DNA from 2 places in the Rothia sp. L_38 genome. Region 1 is predicted to be linked to the other one. Evidence: predicted binding sites of a transcription regulator. Region 1 holds the regulator's gene; the other holds the start of a gene.
What was found. Region 1 encodes HspR, which represses chaperone genes until heat shock. Its sites were predicted from a motif close to AAGTTGAGTCNNNNNGACTCAACTT; they were not measured.
Positions count from the first base shown of each region.

Region 1 (7,927 bases):
AGGGGGCCTTTGATACCGCGCTGGAGGTAGTACTGGGGACCGCCGGAGACTTCCCCCTTGGCATCTGTGGTGCGGTAGCGCACGCCCAGGAAGGCTTCGGAGTACTTGGAGGCCATACCGAAAATAGCGGTGACCCACATCCAGAAGAGGGCGCCGGGGCCACCGATAGAAATCGCGGTGGCAACGCCGACGATATTACCGGTGCCCACCGTCGCGGCGAGGGCGGTGGTGAGGGACTGGAACTGGGAGATGTCGCCGCCGGTAGCACCGTCGTCCTTGCGTTCGAAGAAGGCTAGACGGTTAGCGACGAGTAGTTTGGTGAGCTGGATAAAGCCCAGCCGCACCGTCAGGTAGATACCGGTGCCAAGAAGCAGCGGTATGAGCACAAAAGGTCCCCAGATGAGGGAGCTTATAGCGCTCAAGACGTCTTGAAAGGTCATGTGGTGTCCTTGATACAGGTCGCTGCGGGCGAGGGAGCGCCGCAGCTGCGTGATGAATAAGGACGCCCCGCCGCAGGCGTGTGCACTGCGGTGGGGCGCCATTCAACTATAGCGAGTCAAGGAGCCGGTGGCCTATCTCGTCTTATTCTGTGTATTTACTTACCAGCGAGTTATTGCTGCCAGTTTTTCTTCCTGGCTCTCGGGGGCGGGTTTCACTTCGCCTCCTGAACGGAGCACCAGGTTAATAGTTTGGGCCTTTTCGCCGAGCTGGCCGTCGGCAGCACTCTCAGCCCCGGGGGCCACCAGCAGGGTTGCAATCTGCCCCTGGGTCGCTGCCTCTAGAATCTCACCAGCGCCGATATATCGTTTTCCGGATCGGGCATCGTCAATCTGCTGGGCGAGACTCTTGGTCTCGGCATCAGCTACTTCGGTAAGTACTGGCTGCAGATTTTCAAGCAGCTGGCTTTCGCTCATCCCGTCAACCCTACCGGTGATGACGGTTTCCAGCACTTGACCCCAGGAAGTGGTGGAGCGGAACTCGTGGGTAAGCTCTTCGACCCCTGCGAGGACGAGCGGGTGACGGTTAGGCTCAGAGACTTCTGCTTCAATCCCCTGGGCTACCTTGCGTAAGAACCGTTCACGATAGATGCGGTCGGTATCAGAGTCGTTGGTGTGGGCGTGGAAGGTGGCTTCCCCACCACCCTTGGGGGCCTGCTGCTGGGTGCGCTGCACATCGTAGTCGTTGTAGATATCGTCTTCGCTCTCGATCATGTTCTCGAGGTTGATGCGGCCGATGCGGGTGCCGTCGGTTTCAAAGAGGCGCACTTCTTTGCGGGAGAGGGCCAGCAGGTGCAGGCTGGTATCGGTGCTGAGAAGGGGGACGAGGGCGGTGAGGTCGTAGTCATTGGCTACAGTGACGCTTTCGGGTAACTCGAAGGGCAGACGCTGGGCGGTGAGTTTATCTCCGTCAAGAAGGACTAGCAGGCCATCTCCCTGGTGCTGCCAGTAGTCACGGTCGTCGTGGAGTTCTTGGGCGGGAGCAAGGATTGAATCTGCATCATGCCCTGCTGCCTCTAGTCTGTCGCGGGCAGATGAGAGAAGGTTGCGGAAGCGAATGGCATTCCCCGTGGTGTCGCGACCGGCGCGTTCGGTGGGAAGGGTGAGGGTAACTCGGACAGCCCCCTCAGTTGCGGGTTCGGTCAGAGCCTTAAGGTCGAGGGTGTCGAAGGGCTTGTTGGAAGAAAGGTGGGTGTCGGTCACGGTCGGCTCCTTTGTCGATCGATGGGGCGGGTCTACCCCGCTGATAGAACTAAGCTAGCTGACCAATACCGGAATTTTCAAGTCTTTAAGCCTTATCTGCAGCAGAATGACGACTTATGAACAGTAGGCTGATAATTTTCCCACAAAGCCTGGCATACCCACCCCTGACTACCGTAGACTTAAAGATTGTGGCGGCACCCAAAACAGGGTGCCGCCACTTTATGAGCCGCTGTGACCGCTTGCGCTGCCACAGGCGTCCTTACCCTAATCTTCTGCCAGCAGTTCACGAACGCGCGGCAGCACCTTGGTGCCGTAGAGTTCAATCGAGTTCATGGAGTGCTCATGGGCTAGAGCACCGTTGGAGAACTTGAGATCGAAACGGTTGACACCCAGCTTGTGAACGGTATCGGCAATCTTCTGGGCGACGGTTTCGGGCGAACCCACATAGAGGGCACCGTGTTCAATTTCGTGCTCAAATTCGCGCTCCCCTGCCGGGCCCCAGCCGCGTTCAGCACCGATCTTGTTGCGGTTAGCGATCCAGTGTTCGCGCAGCTGGCTGCGGGCTTCTTCGTCCGTCTCGGCGATGTGGCCGGGTGAGTGGACGGCGATGGGCAAATCGCCGTTGCCCAGCTGCTCGTTGGCCCGGCGGTAGAGGTCGGTGTAGGGCTTGAAGCGCTCAGCGGGCCCTCCAATGATCGCCAGCATGAGCGGGGTCTTGTACTGGGCCGCGCGGGCGACGGATTCAGGGCTGCCACCAACAGCCAGCCAGTGCTTGAGAATACCCTCGGTCTTGGGGTAAATCTCCTGGTTCACCAGGGGCGGGCGGTTGCCGGGGTTCCAATTGAGGGGCTCCTGAGTGATGATTTTGGTGAAGAGGTCGAACTTCTCGGAGAAAAGGGAGTTGTAGTCTTCAAGCTTGTAGCCGAAGAGGGGGAAGGACTCAGTGAAGGAGCCGCGGCCCAGTACGGCTTCGGCGCGGCCGTCACTGAGGGCGTTGATGGTGGCGAAGCGCTGGTAGACACGGATGGGGTCGTCCGAGGAGAGGACGGTGACGGCCGAACCTAGGTGGATGCGTTCAGTGCTGGTAGCCAAGCCTGCCAGGATGGTATCGGGGGCGCTGACGGCAAAGTCGGGGCGGTGGTGTTCACCGATACCAAAGAAGTCGACGCCGACACAGTCGGCCAGCTGGCCCTGTTCAAGGACGTTGCGGATGACCTGGGCGTGGTGCAGGCGGTTCCCTGCCAGGTCGACGGTGGTGTCGCCGAAGGTGTCCAGGCCCATCTGGAAGGCTGTGTTATCGACGCTGAGCAGGCCGGGGCGTAGGTCGGGGGCGGTGTTGATGTTGGTCATGATGGTTCCCTTTCGGTGGTGAACTTCTCGTCTACAGACAGTTCAACACTAGCCCAAATTACTTTATTCCAAAAGTTTTTAAGAGCTGTGCTGGAGGTATCCAGCATCTTAAAAGTAACGATGGTTGCCATCTGCACGAATCTCTTTCGCGCTGATGGCAACCATCGCTACAGTCAAGATCTAGGGGCGGGGTTAGCGCGGCCGGTAGAGCACCACAGCCTGGGAGGTCTGGCGGGCAGCAGGACGCTTGCCCCGGGCCAGGTGCACAGCCCCACCTGAGGTTCCGGCAGCAAAGATGCGGGAGCTCTCCTGCAGGCGATTACGAAGGACATCATTTTCAGCCTGCAGCTCGGTCATGCGGGCCCGCAGGGCCTCCACCTGGTTCTCCAGCTGCATGATGCGCTTGATTCCCTCAAGCGAGACGCCCGATTGGGAAAGCTCCTGAATCTCCTGGAGTTTCTGCACGTCGCGTTCGGAGTAGCGACGGGCCCGCCCCGGGGCTCGCTGGGGCTGCACCAGCCCTAGCCGGTCGTACTGGCGCAGGGTCTGCGGGTGCATACCGGCCAATTCGGCAGCTACGGATATAACGAAGACCGGGCGGTCAGATTCGAGAGCCATTCTTAGTCACCAGCTTTCCTCAGCAGGTCCTCACGGGGGTTAGCCTGGGGTGCCACCGCGAAAAAGGCGTCGAGAGCTGCCTCAGCTTCGGGCGTGAGGTTGGTGGGCAGCTGCACCTCGGGGGTAACCAGCATATCGCCGGTGCCCTTCTTGGTCACGAAGCCGCGGCCCTTAGCGCGCAGCTTACGGCCGGACGGGGCCCCGGCAGCCAGGCGGAGTTTGACGCTCCCGCCGTCGAGGGTGGGGGCCTCAATCACGCCGCCCTTGACGGCTTCTTCCAGGGTGACGGGCACACGCACGAGCAGGTTATCACCCTCGCGGTCAAAGACAGGGTGGGAGTCCACACGGACGGTGACGATCAGGTCCCCTGCCCCACCGGCACCTGGGTGCCCCTTGCCTCGGGCACGGATTTTCTGGCCGTCCTTGACGCCGCGGGGCAGGCGCACCTGGGTTTGGGAGCCGCCGGGGCGGAAGACCGAGACCTCAGCGCCGTCGTAGGCCTGCTGGATGGTGATGCGGGCGCTGGTGGTGGCGTCCTCCCCCTTGGGGGCTGAGAAGCCGCCACCGGGGAAGCCACCCGCACCGCCAGGGAAACCTCCGGCGGAGCGTCCGGCCCCGCCAAAGCCAGCACCGCCACCGAACATGCCGCCGAGCAGGTCTTCAATGTTGATACCGCCAGCGCCGCCGGGGAAGCCCCCGGCCCCACCGGGGAAACCGCCCGGGAAGCCGCCACCAGCCCCACCGAATCCGGCAGCGCCGTACTTGCGAATCTGGTCGTACTCTTCCTTCTGCTTGGGGTCTGAGAGCACGTCGTAGGCTTCTGAGACTTCCTTGAACTTCTTCTCAGCGGCCTCGTCGCCGGGGTTCTGGTCGGGGTGGTGCTTGCGGGCCAGCTTGCGGTAGGCCTTCTTGATATCTGCCTCGGAAGCGTCCTCGGCTACGCCCAGTACCTTATAAAAATCTTGATGGAGCCAGTTTTCGCTCGCCATGTGCCTCTCCTTCCGAGGTAGATATTCAACTATTTATAGAAGTTTATTCAAAGAATTCTACAATGGGCCACCCTTTGCAGACTTACTTCACCAAATTTTTAAATTAAAATTATATTTCTTTTATTAGCGTTGCCACGACAGAAAAAATAATCCCAAGAAGGCATAGAATTGCTGCACAAATTGCGATATAGAAAGCCTCATCCGAATACTCTTGGAGCATACTAACCATCTCCCAGATTCTATCATTATCAAGATTTTCGGGAACTTCAGAGACAGACACCCCTAAAGCCGTTGTATAGGAAATAAGAGATGTAACCACTGCCATATGAATCGCACCGGAGATTGCTGCTATTGCTAGACCAGTTTGAAATGCAAACCCTGCAAATTTTTCCATTATTAGATATTTTGCGGGCCTCTTTATACAACAAAAAATGACAACGAAGCCGATGCTAAAAATTGCGAGTGGAAATACTCCAATAAAATAGCTCATAATATATAAACCTCTTGACATAAGGGGCGGGCACCTAGCCTGACGTATCAGGCCGGGTGCCCGCCCGCATCCCTTATTCTGCTACCGCTACGGCTACCTGGGCGGTGCGGACCACGCGGTCCTTCACCTTGTAACCGTTGCGAAGAACCATGGAGATTGAATCGGGCTCAACCTCGCTGGTGGGCTGCTGCAGGACAGCCTCGTGAACCTGGGGGTTGAAGGGTTCGCCGACTTCGCCAAAGCGTTCCAGGCCCTGCTTGGTCAGGGTCTCTTCGAGCTTGTTAGCGATGGCGGCGAAGGGGCCTTCTTCAAGGTCGCCGTGCTTGCGGGCGGCATCGATATCGTCAATGACGGGCAGCAGGGCGGCAACCAGATCGGCGATCACGAAGTCGCGCAGCTGGTCTTTTTCCTTGGCGGTGCGGTTCTTGTAGTTGGTGAACTCGGCCTGAAGGCGGCGCAGATCTTCAAGACGTTCGGCGGCCAGGGCCGCGTCAGCGCTCTCAGCTGCCTCTGCACTTTCGCAGGCCTCGGCTGCGGCAGGTTCTTCATCTGCCGCAGCGTCAGCAGCTACACCTTCGGGCTCGGGGTGGCCTTCAGATGCCGGGGCGGCGAAGGCGTCCTCCAGAGGGTCGGTGCCCTCGGGCTGGTTGTCTACGGGCTCGTTGGTGTTCTCAGCCATGATTAGTTCTTCTTCTCGTCTTCTTCATCGATTACTTCGGCATCAACGACGTCGTCGTCCTCATCCTTGGTACCCTCGCCGGCTGCGGCGTCTGCCTGAGCCTGGGCGTAGAGAGCCTCACCCAGCTTGGTCTGGGAGGCCTGCAGCTTCTCGAAAGCAGCCTTGACGGCGTCATCGTCTTCACCTTCGAGGGCAGCCTTCAGGGCGTCAACGTCGGCCTGGACCTCGGTCTTGACGTCCTCGGGCAGCTTCTCGTCGTTGTCCTTGATGAGCTTCTCGATGGAGTAAGCGGTGTTCTCAGCAGCGTTGCGGGTCTCGGCTGCCTCGCGGCGGGCCTTGTCCTGCTCGGCGTGAGCCTCGGCGTCCTTAACCATGCGGTCGATGTCTTCCTTGGAGAGGGAAGTGCCGCCGGTGATGGTCATGGACTGCTCGGTGCCGGTGCCCTTGTCCTTAGCGGAGACGTGCACGATGCCGTTGGCGTCGATGTCGAAGGTAACTTCGATCTGGGGGACGCCGCGGGGTGCGGGTGCGATGCCGGTCAGTTCGAAGGTGCCCAGGTTCTTGTTGTCGCGGGTGAACTCGCGCTCGCCCTGGAAGACCTGAATCGATACTGAGGGCTGGTTGTCTTCAGCGGTGGTGAAGGTTTCGGAACGCTTGGTGGGGATAGCGGTGTTGCGCTCGATCAGCTTGGTCATCACGCCGCCCTTGGTCTCGATACCGAGGGAGAGGGGGGTGACGTCGATGAGCAGGACGTCCTTGCGCTCACCCTTCAGCACGCCTGCCTGCAGGGCTGCACCCATGGCAACAACCTCGTCGGGGTTGACGCCCTTGTTGGGTTCGCGGCCACCGGAGAGTTCCTTGACGACCTCGGTGACGGCGGGCATACGGGTGGAGCCACCGACCAGCACGATGTGGGCGATGTCGGAGACCTTGACGCCTGCTTCAGAGATGACATCGTTGAAGGGCTTCTTGGTGCGCTCGATCAGGTCTGCGGTCATGTCCTGGAACTTGGCGCGGGTCAGCTTTTCATCCAGGTGGATGGGGCCCTCGGGAGTGACGGACAGATACTGCAGGGAGATGTTGGTGGAAGTTGCTGAGGACAGTTCCTTCTTGGCCTGTTCTGCTGCTTCACGCAGACGTTGCAGAGCAATCTTGTCCTTGGACAGGTCAGCGCCGGTCTTGGACTTGACCTGCTCCAGCAGGAAGTCGACGATGCGCTGGTCCCAGTCGTCGCCGCCCAGGCGGTTGTCGCCTGAGGTTGCACGGACCTGAATGGTGGAGAAGCCATCTTCGTCCTTGCCAACTTCGAGCAGGGAGACGTCAAAGGTGCCGCCGCCGAGGTCGAAGACCAAGATCAGTTCGTCTTCGTTACCCTTGTCGAGGCCGTAGGCCAGGGCTGCTGCGGTGGGTTCGTTGACGATACGCAGGACGTTGAGGCCCGCGATTTCGCCGGCTTCCTTGGTGGCCTGACGTTCGGCGTCGTTGAAGTAGGCGGGGACGGTGATGACGGCGTCGGTGACCTTGTCGTTCAGGTAGGCTTCAGCGTCGCCCTTGAGCTTCATGAGGGTGCGGGCTGAGATTTCCTGGGCGGTGTAGGCCTTGCCGTCGATGTCCTGGGTCCAGGTGGTGCCCATGTGGCGCTTGACGGAGGCGATGGTGCGGTCGACGTTGGTGACGGCCTGACGCTTGGCGACGTCACCGACCAGAACTTCGCCGTCCTTTGAGAATGCGACGACGGAGGGGGTGGTGCGGGCGCCTTCTGCGTTGGCAATGACGACGGGCTCGCCGCCTTCGAGGACTGATACAACTGAGTTGGTAGTACCGAGGTCAATACCTACTGCACGTGACATGTTTTCTCCTTGAGATTTGGTTATCTGTACATCTTTCAAGCAAGTTGAGCCCGGTATGCTCAACCCGCTTGTCTTGATATCTAGTTTGCCACGTTTTGAGCAGAAGTCAACAGAGTTGAGTCAAAAAGACTCAACTTTTTTGCGCATGAACAGTTTAGGCTTATGGGAAGCAGACGGACGCCCGCCCCGCCTTTGCAGGGCAGGGGCGGGCTGCGACGTCCACACCTTTTAAAACCCTGAAAGTGCACACA
Region 1 is NZ_JBOEQD010000008.1:67,165-75,091, forward strand. Features, by position in the region: gene ACRCJM_RS07525 (alanine/glycine:cation symporter family protein) at 1-440, opposite strand, end outside; gene ACRCJM_RS07530 (hypothetical protein) at 600-1,700, opposite strand; gene ACRCJM_RS07535 (LLM class flavin-dependent oxidoreductase) at 1,965-3,050, opposite strand; gene ACRCJM_RS07540 (hypothetical protein) at 3,047-3,181, opposite strand; gene ACRCJM_RS07545 (heat shock protein transcriptional repressor HspR) at 3,243-3,668, opposite strand; gene ACRCJM_RS07550 (DnaJ C-terminal domain-containing protein) at 3,671-4,657, opposite strand; gene ACRCJM_RS07555 (hypothetical protein) at 4,767-5,147, opposite strand; gene ACRCJM_RS07560 (nucleotide exchange factor GrpE) at 5,221-5,826, opposite strand; gene dnaK (molecular chaperone DnaK) at 5,829-7,676, opposite strand.

Region 2 (7,927 bases), on a different contig from region 1:
GGCAGATGGTTGTGTGTCTATCTAGAGAACCACTGTATTGAATGCCAACCCTAGTAGATAAGTAGCTAGGGCCGCCCCGTAACCGATCGCTAGCTGGCGCAGGCCGCGTTTGAAGGGGGAGGCTCCCGAAAGAAGACCCACCACACCACCGGTGACCATCAGCGCAAAGCCCACTAGCAGCATGGCAACCAGCATGGCTGCACCGCCCGACATGCCAAAAATATAGGGAAGAATCGGGATCAATGCGCCGGATGCAAAGAAGCAGAAACTGGAGGCCGCAGCCCCCACATCGCTGCCGAGTGCGCCGTGGGCGTCCTCAACCTCTTCGCCCTCAATATCATTGCGGAAGGAGAGTGAGGGATCGCAGTCGCAGGTGAAATAGCCGAAGCGCTCCATGGCACGGTGGCGGGCAGCTTCCTCGCTCATGCCTCGAGCCTTGTAAATCAGTTCTAGTTCATTCTGGTTAATATCGAGCTGGTGGGCAACGTTGAGGGTGACCTGAGTTGGGCGAGAAGCGTCCAGGAGTTCACGCTGGGAGCGCACAGAAACGAACTCGCCCGCTGCCATGGAGAGGGCGCCAGCCAGTAGGCCTGCGACGCCTGAAAGAAGCACCATAGAGCTGCTGACGCCAGAAGCCCCCACGCCCATGATGAGAGCAGCATTCGATACTAGACCATCATTTGCGCCAAAGACGGCGGCGCGGAAGTTGCCCGAGAGTTTTTCACGGCCAGAGGTAGACAGTGCTCGAATAATCTCTTCGTGAATTGCTTCATCGGCGGCCATGGCTTCAGTGGCGTCGGGGTCCTCCGCGTAAGGTGAGCGGCCCTCGGCACGCTGGGCTAGGGCGAGCACAAAAACTGACCCAAAGTTCTTAGCAAGAAGTTGCAGGAATCTGGCGGAGATAGACGGCTTGGGTTCGGGGTAAGCGTGCTCGCCTAACAGTTCCCGCCAGTGATTTTGGTGGCGCTCCTCAGCCTGAGCAACCTCCCGGAGAATCTCTGCTTCTTTTCCTTCGGCACGCTCTGCCAGGGCGGCATAGATGCGAGCTTCTGAGATTTCTTCAGCCAGGTAGCGGCGCCAGCGGCGAATCTGGGCGCAACTGGGGAAGGTGCGTGAAGGTGAAGGTTGAGAACTGGTCGTAGGCATGGTGAAAGAGTTTCGCTTGGCCGATGCGGGTCTAACCCTATATTTTAGCATTCTGGTTCTGACTGTTCGTGCCTCAGAGATATCTCCTAGCAGTCAAGCCTACTTATGAAATGAATCCCATTTTTCATGGTGGTGACGCAAAGTTTACTTATCGATATGCTGTTGAAATCGCTACTTGACTAGTAAAAATTTTCGTGATTTTGAGCATGGCGGTAGTGATGCTGCGTCACCTAAACCGTGATTATTGGGGTTGTCGGTAGCTCATGAATGAAAGTGTACGTGCTATAAATAGAGGGTATGCACTATCTTCTAGAGTGATCTAGAGTGATATTGTGTCTCATGCTTAAAATTCTTGATTAGTTGATCATGTATCTAAAGGAAAAATTATGACCGAAAATGTAGGGGTTGTTGAGTCAGGCGCTAACGCGCCTCGGGGTATCGCACGCGGCTCTCTCCGCCAGATTATTGCCCAAGATGCCCGTCTTGAGGCAGGTAGTAACATCTCATGGCGAAGCATCTTTGCTGGTCTAGTTACCTTCATCGCTCTCTCTGCACTCTTCTCTCTTGTGGGAACTGCGGTGGGGCTTGGAGGTACCGACCTGACTGCTGAAAACCCAACGGAAGGTGTCGGAACTGGTCTGATAATCTGGACTATTTTTTCTTTGGCTGTTTCTCTTGGCGTGGCGGGCTTTATTGCTGGTTTGACCGCTAACAAGGCGGGCTTGATTCACGGGTTCCTTACGTGGGCACTGGGTGTTATTGCCATTGTGGTTCTAGCTGTGAGCGCAGTATCTTCTGCATTTGGGGCGCTGGGTAACATGCTTGGTGCGGCTGGCGGTGCTGTTTCAAGTGCGTCATCGGCGGCGGCTCAGGCTGTTTCGAATATCAATACCGACCGAATTGATGTTGATGCCGAGGGTGTCTCTGTTGATGTGCGTCAGGCGCTTGCTAATAGCTCCATTGAGCAGCTGCACCCCGACTATCTCCAGGCCCAAGTTGATGAAACCGTTGCTGACCTGCAGGTAGCTGCTCAGCGAATCATTGTAGACGGTGAAGATTCTTCTGTTGTTGCAGAGGATGTTCGTGCAAACATTGAAGATCGTATTGCATCAATCACTGAGCAGATCGACGAGGATGCTCTGGCTCGTGAAATTGAAGCTAACACTAACCTCACCGCAGCTCAATCGCGATCGGCTGCTAACAATATCGTGACCTCATATGAAGAGGGCGTACAGAAGGCTGAGGAAACCCTGAATAACCTGGCAAACAATGCTCAAGAAACCTTTGATCAGGCTGTTGTTGTAGCAAACGATGCTATGAACAACACCGCTAAGTACTCCCTGTACACTTTCTGTGGTCTCATTTTGGCTATGATCATCACCGCCCTGGGTGGTCTGCTTGGTGCCCGCACTGGCCGCTCTGCTGAAAAAATCTAATCATCAGCGGGTTGCATAACCAGTCTCATTGATTGCATCAAGGTTCACGCTCCACCATCTGTGGCGCGTGAACCTTTATGTTAAATGGGTTTATGTGGTTTGACTGCCTGAAATATCTAGCCAGAGTGTGGTCAGGTAAGGCTTAACTAAGACAGAAATAAGGTGTTCCAGCAGGTCAAACAAGGTTTTGCTTATTATGAATTAATCATAATAATGCTTGAAAACGCTGTTGAGAGTGCGTAGGCTAGAAGTACAGCAAGCCAGCCGGAGCTTTGAAAAATACCGGTCATCACTTTCGAAAGGAAGTCTCACTCATGAGCAAGTACGCATCATTTACCGTTCCTGGCCTCACCGAAGAGTCAGGTCACCACGTAGCCGACGTCCTGCAGCTTCGCCTGCACGCCCTGAACGACCTGCACCTGGTCCTCAAGCACGCTCACTGGAATGTCGTTGGCCCCAACTTCATCGCCGTTCACGAAATGCTCGACCCCCAGGTTGATCTGGTTCGTGGCTTCGTTGACGCTATTGCTGAGCGTATGGCCACCATGGGTGTAGCTCCCAATGGCCTCTCTGGCGACCTGGTAAAAAAGCGCACCTGGGCTGAATACGATGTTGACCGTGCTGATGCACTGACTCACATTCGCGCTCTGAATGAGGTCTACAACGTGGTTGTTGAAGACCACCGTGCTGCCATCGCTAAGGTGGGCGACATCGATCCCATCACCGAGGATTTGCTCATCGGTCAGACCGCTGAACTGGAACTCTTCCAGTGGTTCCTGCGCGGTCACCTTGAAGATGGTCAGGGCAACCTTAAGTAAGCTCCACCCATACGTGAACCACACGGTAAAGGCGGGTCTATCACACACGATAGACCCGCCTTTACTGATGCAGTTGTGTCCTTTACCCCTCAATCAAAGCCCTGATTTTTTCTAGGCTAAGTTCTGTGTGAGTGTAGCGGGCGTGCCCCAGATGGTCTGGAACCTCGGTCAGGCCCGGTACCACAACCACCTTCATGCCTGCTGCCATAGCGCTCTGGGCGCCAGAAGCAGAGTCCTCCACCGCAACACAGTTAGCTGGGTCTACCCCCAGGTTGCGTGCTGCCATGAGGTAGGGGTCGGGGTCAGGCTTAGCGTGAGTAACCTGCTCATCGGTTACCAGGGTTTTAAAGAGACCCTCCGGTGCCAGCTTGGCGGTGTTGGCAGCTACCTCGGTCGTAGCGTTGGTGACAATGCCGGCGGGGACGCCTGCCTCAGCTACCTGCGCCAGGAGCGCCTCGATGCCGGGTAGGAGCTCAACCCGGGCGTCCTTAAGCAGCACCGACATCTTCGCCTTGAGCCGGTCGTAGAGTTCATCGGTGGGAGCATCTGCACCCAGCTCCTGCATTCGGGCAAAAGTGACTGCAGCAGGCTTACCCAGGGCCATGAGCGTATCCTGCTCAGTCCAGTTGGCACCGAACTCGGCAGCTAGGGTAGTTTTTGCCTCGGCCCACAGGGGTTCGGTATCTACGAGGGTTCCGTCGTGGTCAAAGAAAATAGCTTTAAGTCTGCTCATATACACCACCCTACCCGTCCTGGGGGAGGTTTGTCCGGTTAGGATAGGTGAGTGAACCAAGAGCGCCCCCATACCACTACAGACCAGTTGCCCACCCACCCGCGTCTACGGCGGCAGCCAAGCCCCGTGCGCCGGGTGCTTGCCTATCTGTTGGTGCCCATGGCTTTTATTTCTGCTGCCTGGATTACTGCCGGGCGCGCCCTTTTTGGCGCCGGGGGAGAGCTGGTGCCCATTTATGCGATTTCATTTGGGCCTGCCCTACTGATTATCCTGTTGGTCGCTGCCCTGTTTTCTTTCAAAGAAATGGGTGTGCAAGAAAAGGGAGTGCGGGCTGGCTTGCCGCCCGTCACCGCGCTCGTGGTAGCATCTACCTGGGTACTGGCCGGATTCTTCGGTATGGTGGCTCCTGACCGTCTTGAGGGGCAGAACATTTCAGCTGCCGCTGCCCTGCTGGGCTCCGACGTTATCGGCCTCTCCGCTGCCTTTGGTAATACCAGCGGGATTTTGACCTTCTCGTTCGCTATTGCCACCCTGCTACTTGCTATCAGTGACTACCGAAAAGCCCGAGCCCTGACGCGAGGGCTCGATGATGCCACTCGGGAGCAGCTAGAGCGTGAAGAATCGATGTACGACTTTCTTGACTAGCCCTGGGCAGATGCTGAAGGGAAGTCTTACAGATTAACCTGCTCGAGCCAGCCCTTGAGTACATCGGTTGCAGCTGTAGTCAGCTTTTCTGCGTAGAGGGAGGCCTCGCGGCGGATGACCGCAACGTCCTGCTCTGAAGCCCTGATGTAGTCGGCATAAGCAATGAGCCACTGCTCAATATGGCGGGGGTTGACTTCAAGGTGGAACTGGAGCGCCAGAGCGTAGGGTCGCCCTGCCTCGTCCTTGAGGGCAAAGGCTTGGTTCTCGCACATCTGGGTGCGGGCCAGGCTTGAGGTGCCCTTGGGTAGGGTGAAGGCATCTCCGTGCCAGTGGAGGACGGGGGTGTTGCCGAGCGGTGCAAGTACTGATTCTTGCCCGGCTTCGGTAAGTTCTACCGGGGAGTAGCCCAGCTCGATTTCGCCGGTGGGGTCAACCTGCGCGCCCGCTGCCAGGGCAATCTGCTGGGCGCCTAGACAAATGCCCAGGACGGGCTTCTGAGCGGAGATGCGCGCCTTGATGAGTTCTACTTCTTCAAAGAGGAAGGGGTAGTCCTGGGTGTCGTTCACGCTAATGGGGGCGCCCAGAATGATTAGCAAATCTGCCTCGCGCACCTCGGGGGTGTTGAGGGCGTCAATACCGGCATCGCGATATTCGACGCTAAAACCTCGCTTGGTGAGTAAATCTTCAAAGATGCCAAGATCTTCAAAGGCGACATGGCGGACGGCGTAGGCGGTGCGGGGCATGGTTCTCCTTGGGTGAGTGACTGCTATCCAGTGTAAAGGTGATGTGGTGGGCTGAGAAAGATGGCGGACGTGCGTGCCCGCCGTGCGAGACACCTGTAGGTTTGGGGTAGATAGGGGCGGAAAGAAAATTGCCCCTCAGATATCTAGTGCAAGATAGTTGAGTGTAGTAGACTCAAGTTAAAGCTGAGTGGAGTACACTCAAGTATGAACAAACTACCTACGCAAAAGGTAAAGGAGAACAATGAACGCACAATTTACAACCAAGAGCCAAGAAGCGCTCTCGGCAGCCAACATGAATGCCCAAACCGCGGGCAACCCCACCCTAGACACCTCCCACCTGCTCAAGGCCCTCATGAACCAGCGAGAGGGAGTGGCAGTGGCCGTCCTTAAAACCGCAGGTCTCGACGTTGACGCCATCTCCCTGGCAGCCTCCACCGAGATTTCAAAACTGCCCAAGGTGCAGGGCGCCTCAGCCGCCCAGGCCCAGCCGAGCCGCGCCGTCCTGACCGCCATCCAAACTGCCCAAGCCAAGGCAGCCCAGTTCGGGGACACCTACATCTCCACCGAGATACTGCTGCTGGCGCTCGCAGCGGGGGATGACGCCACCGCCCGCGCCCTGCAGCAGGCCGGGGCCACCGAAAAGACCATTGAAGACACCATTCCAACCGTGAGAGGAGACCGCACCGTGACCACCCCCGACCCCGAAGGTACCTTCGGTGCCCTAGAACAGTACGGCACCGACCTGACCGCCGTTGCCCGTGAAGGCAAGCTTGACCCCGTCATTGGGCGAGACAGCGAAATCCGCCGCGTCATCCAGGTGCTCTCCCGCCGCACCAAGAACAACCCTGTGCTCATTGGCGAACCCGGCGTCGGTAAAACCGCCGTCGTTGAGGGCCTGGCCCAGCGCATGGTTTCCGGCGACGTGCCCGAATCTCTGCGCGGCAAGACCCTAATCTCCCTCGACCTGGGTGCCATGGTTGCCGGTGCCAAGTACCGCGGCGAGTTCGAAGAGCGCCTCAAGGCCGTGCTGGAAGACATCAAGAAGTCCGAGGGGCAAATCGTCACCTTCATCGACGAAATCCACACCGTCGTTGGAGCAGGTGCCTCCGAAGGCTCTATGGACGCCGGCAACATGCTTAAGCCTATGCTGGCCCGCGGCGAGCTGCGCCTGATCGGTGCAACCACCCTCGACGAATACCGCGAAAACATCGAAAAGGACGCTGCCCTGGAGCGCCGCTTCCAGCAGGTCTACGTGGGTGAACCCAGCGTCGATGACACCATCGGTATTCTGCGTGGCCTCAAGGAACGCTACGAGGCCCACCACAAGGTTGCTATCGCAGACTCCGCCCTGGTGGCTGCCGCCAATCTGTCGAACCGCTACATCCCCTCGCGTCAGCTGCCCGACAAGGCCATCGACCTGATCGACGAGGCCGCCTCCCGCCTGCGCATGGAAATCGACTCGGCCCCCGAAGAAATCGACGCCCTGCGCCGCGCCGTTGACCGCCTGACCATGGAAGAACTGGCCCTGGCCAACGAGACCGACCCGGCCTCCGTCGAGCGCCTTGAAGCCCTGCGGGCAGATATGGCCGACAAGAAGGAAGAGCTGGACGCCCTCAACGCCCGTTGGGAAGCTGAAAAGGCAGGTCTCAACCGCGTCGGCGACCTCAAAACCCAGATCGACGAGCTGCGTTCCAAGGCAGAAGTCGCCCAGCGCGAAGGCAACCTGGCCGAAGCCTCCCGCATGCTCTACGGCGAAATCCCCGCCCTCGAAGCCGAACTGGCCGCCGCTCAGCAGGCTGAGAACACCGCGTCCGAAGAGTCCATGGTCTCTGAGGAAGTGACCGCCGACGATATCGCCGAGGTGATCTCATCCTGGACCGGTATCCCCGCCGGGCGCATGCTCCAGGGCGAATCGGAAAAGCTCCTGCATATGGAAGACGAACTGGGCAAGCGCCTTATCGGCCAGCGCCAGGCAGTTGCCGCCGTCGCCGACGCCGTCCGCCGCTCCCGTGCCGGAATCTCCGACCCCGACCGTCCTATCGGCTCCTTCCTCTTCCTGGGCCCCACCGGCGTCGGTAAAACCGAGCTCGCCAAGGCCCTGGCCGAGTTCCAGTTCGACGACGAACGTGCCCTGGTACGTATCGACATGAGCGAATACGCCGAAAAGCACGCCGTCGCCCGCCTGGTCGGTGCCCCTCCCGGGTACGTCGGCTACGAAGAGGGCGGCCAGCTCACCGAAGCTGTACGCCGCCGCCCCTACTCGGTCGTGCTCCTCGACGAGGTTGAAAAGGCCCACCCCGAGGTCTTCGACATCCTGCTCCAGGTGCTCGACGACGGACGCCTAACCGACGGGCAGGGACGCACCGTGGACTTCCGCAACGTCATCCTGATCCTGACCTCCAACCT
Region 2 is NZ_JBOEQD010000005.1:117,244-125,170, forward strand. Features, by position in the region: gene ACRCJM_RS05300 (VIT1/CCC1 transporter family protein) at 22-1,146, opposite strand; gene ACRCJM_RS05305 (YrzE family protein) at 1,533-2,582, shown strand; gene ACRCJM_RS05310 (Dps family protein) at 2,897-3,400, shown strand; gene ACRCJM_RS05315 (HAD family hydrolase) at 3,483-4,133, opposite strand; gene ACRCJM_RS05320 (hypothetical protein) at 4,185-4,778, shown strand; gene ACRCJM_RS05325 (glutamine amidotransferase) at 4,805-5,521, opposite strand; gene clpB (ATP-dependent chaperone ClpB) at 5,763-7,927, shown strand, end outside.
Region 2: clpB (ATP-dependent chaperone ClpB) is a predicted target of HspR. The motif match lies at 5,676-5,700, and genes of this name have one in related genera.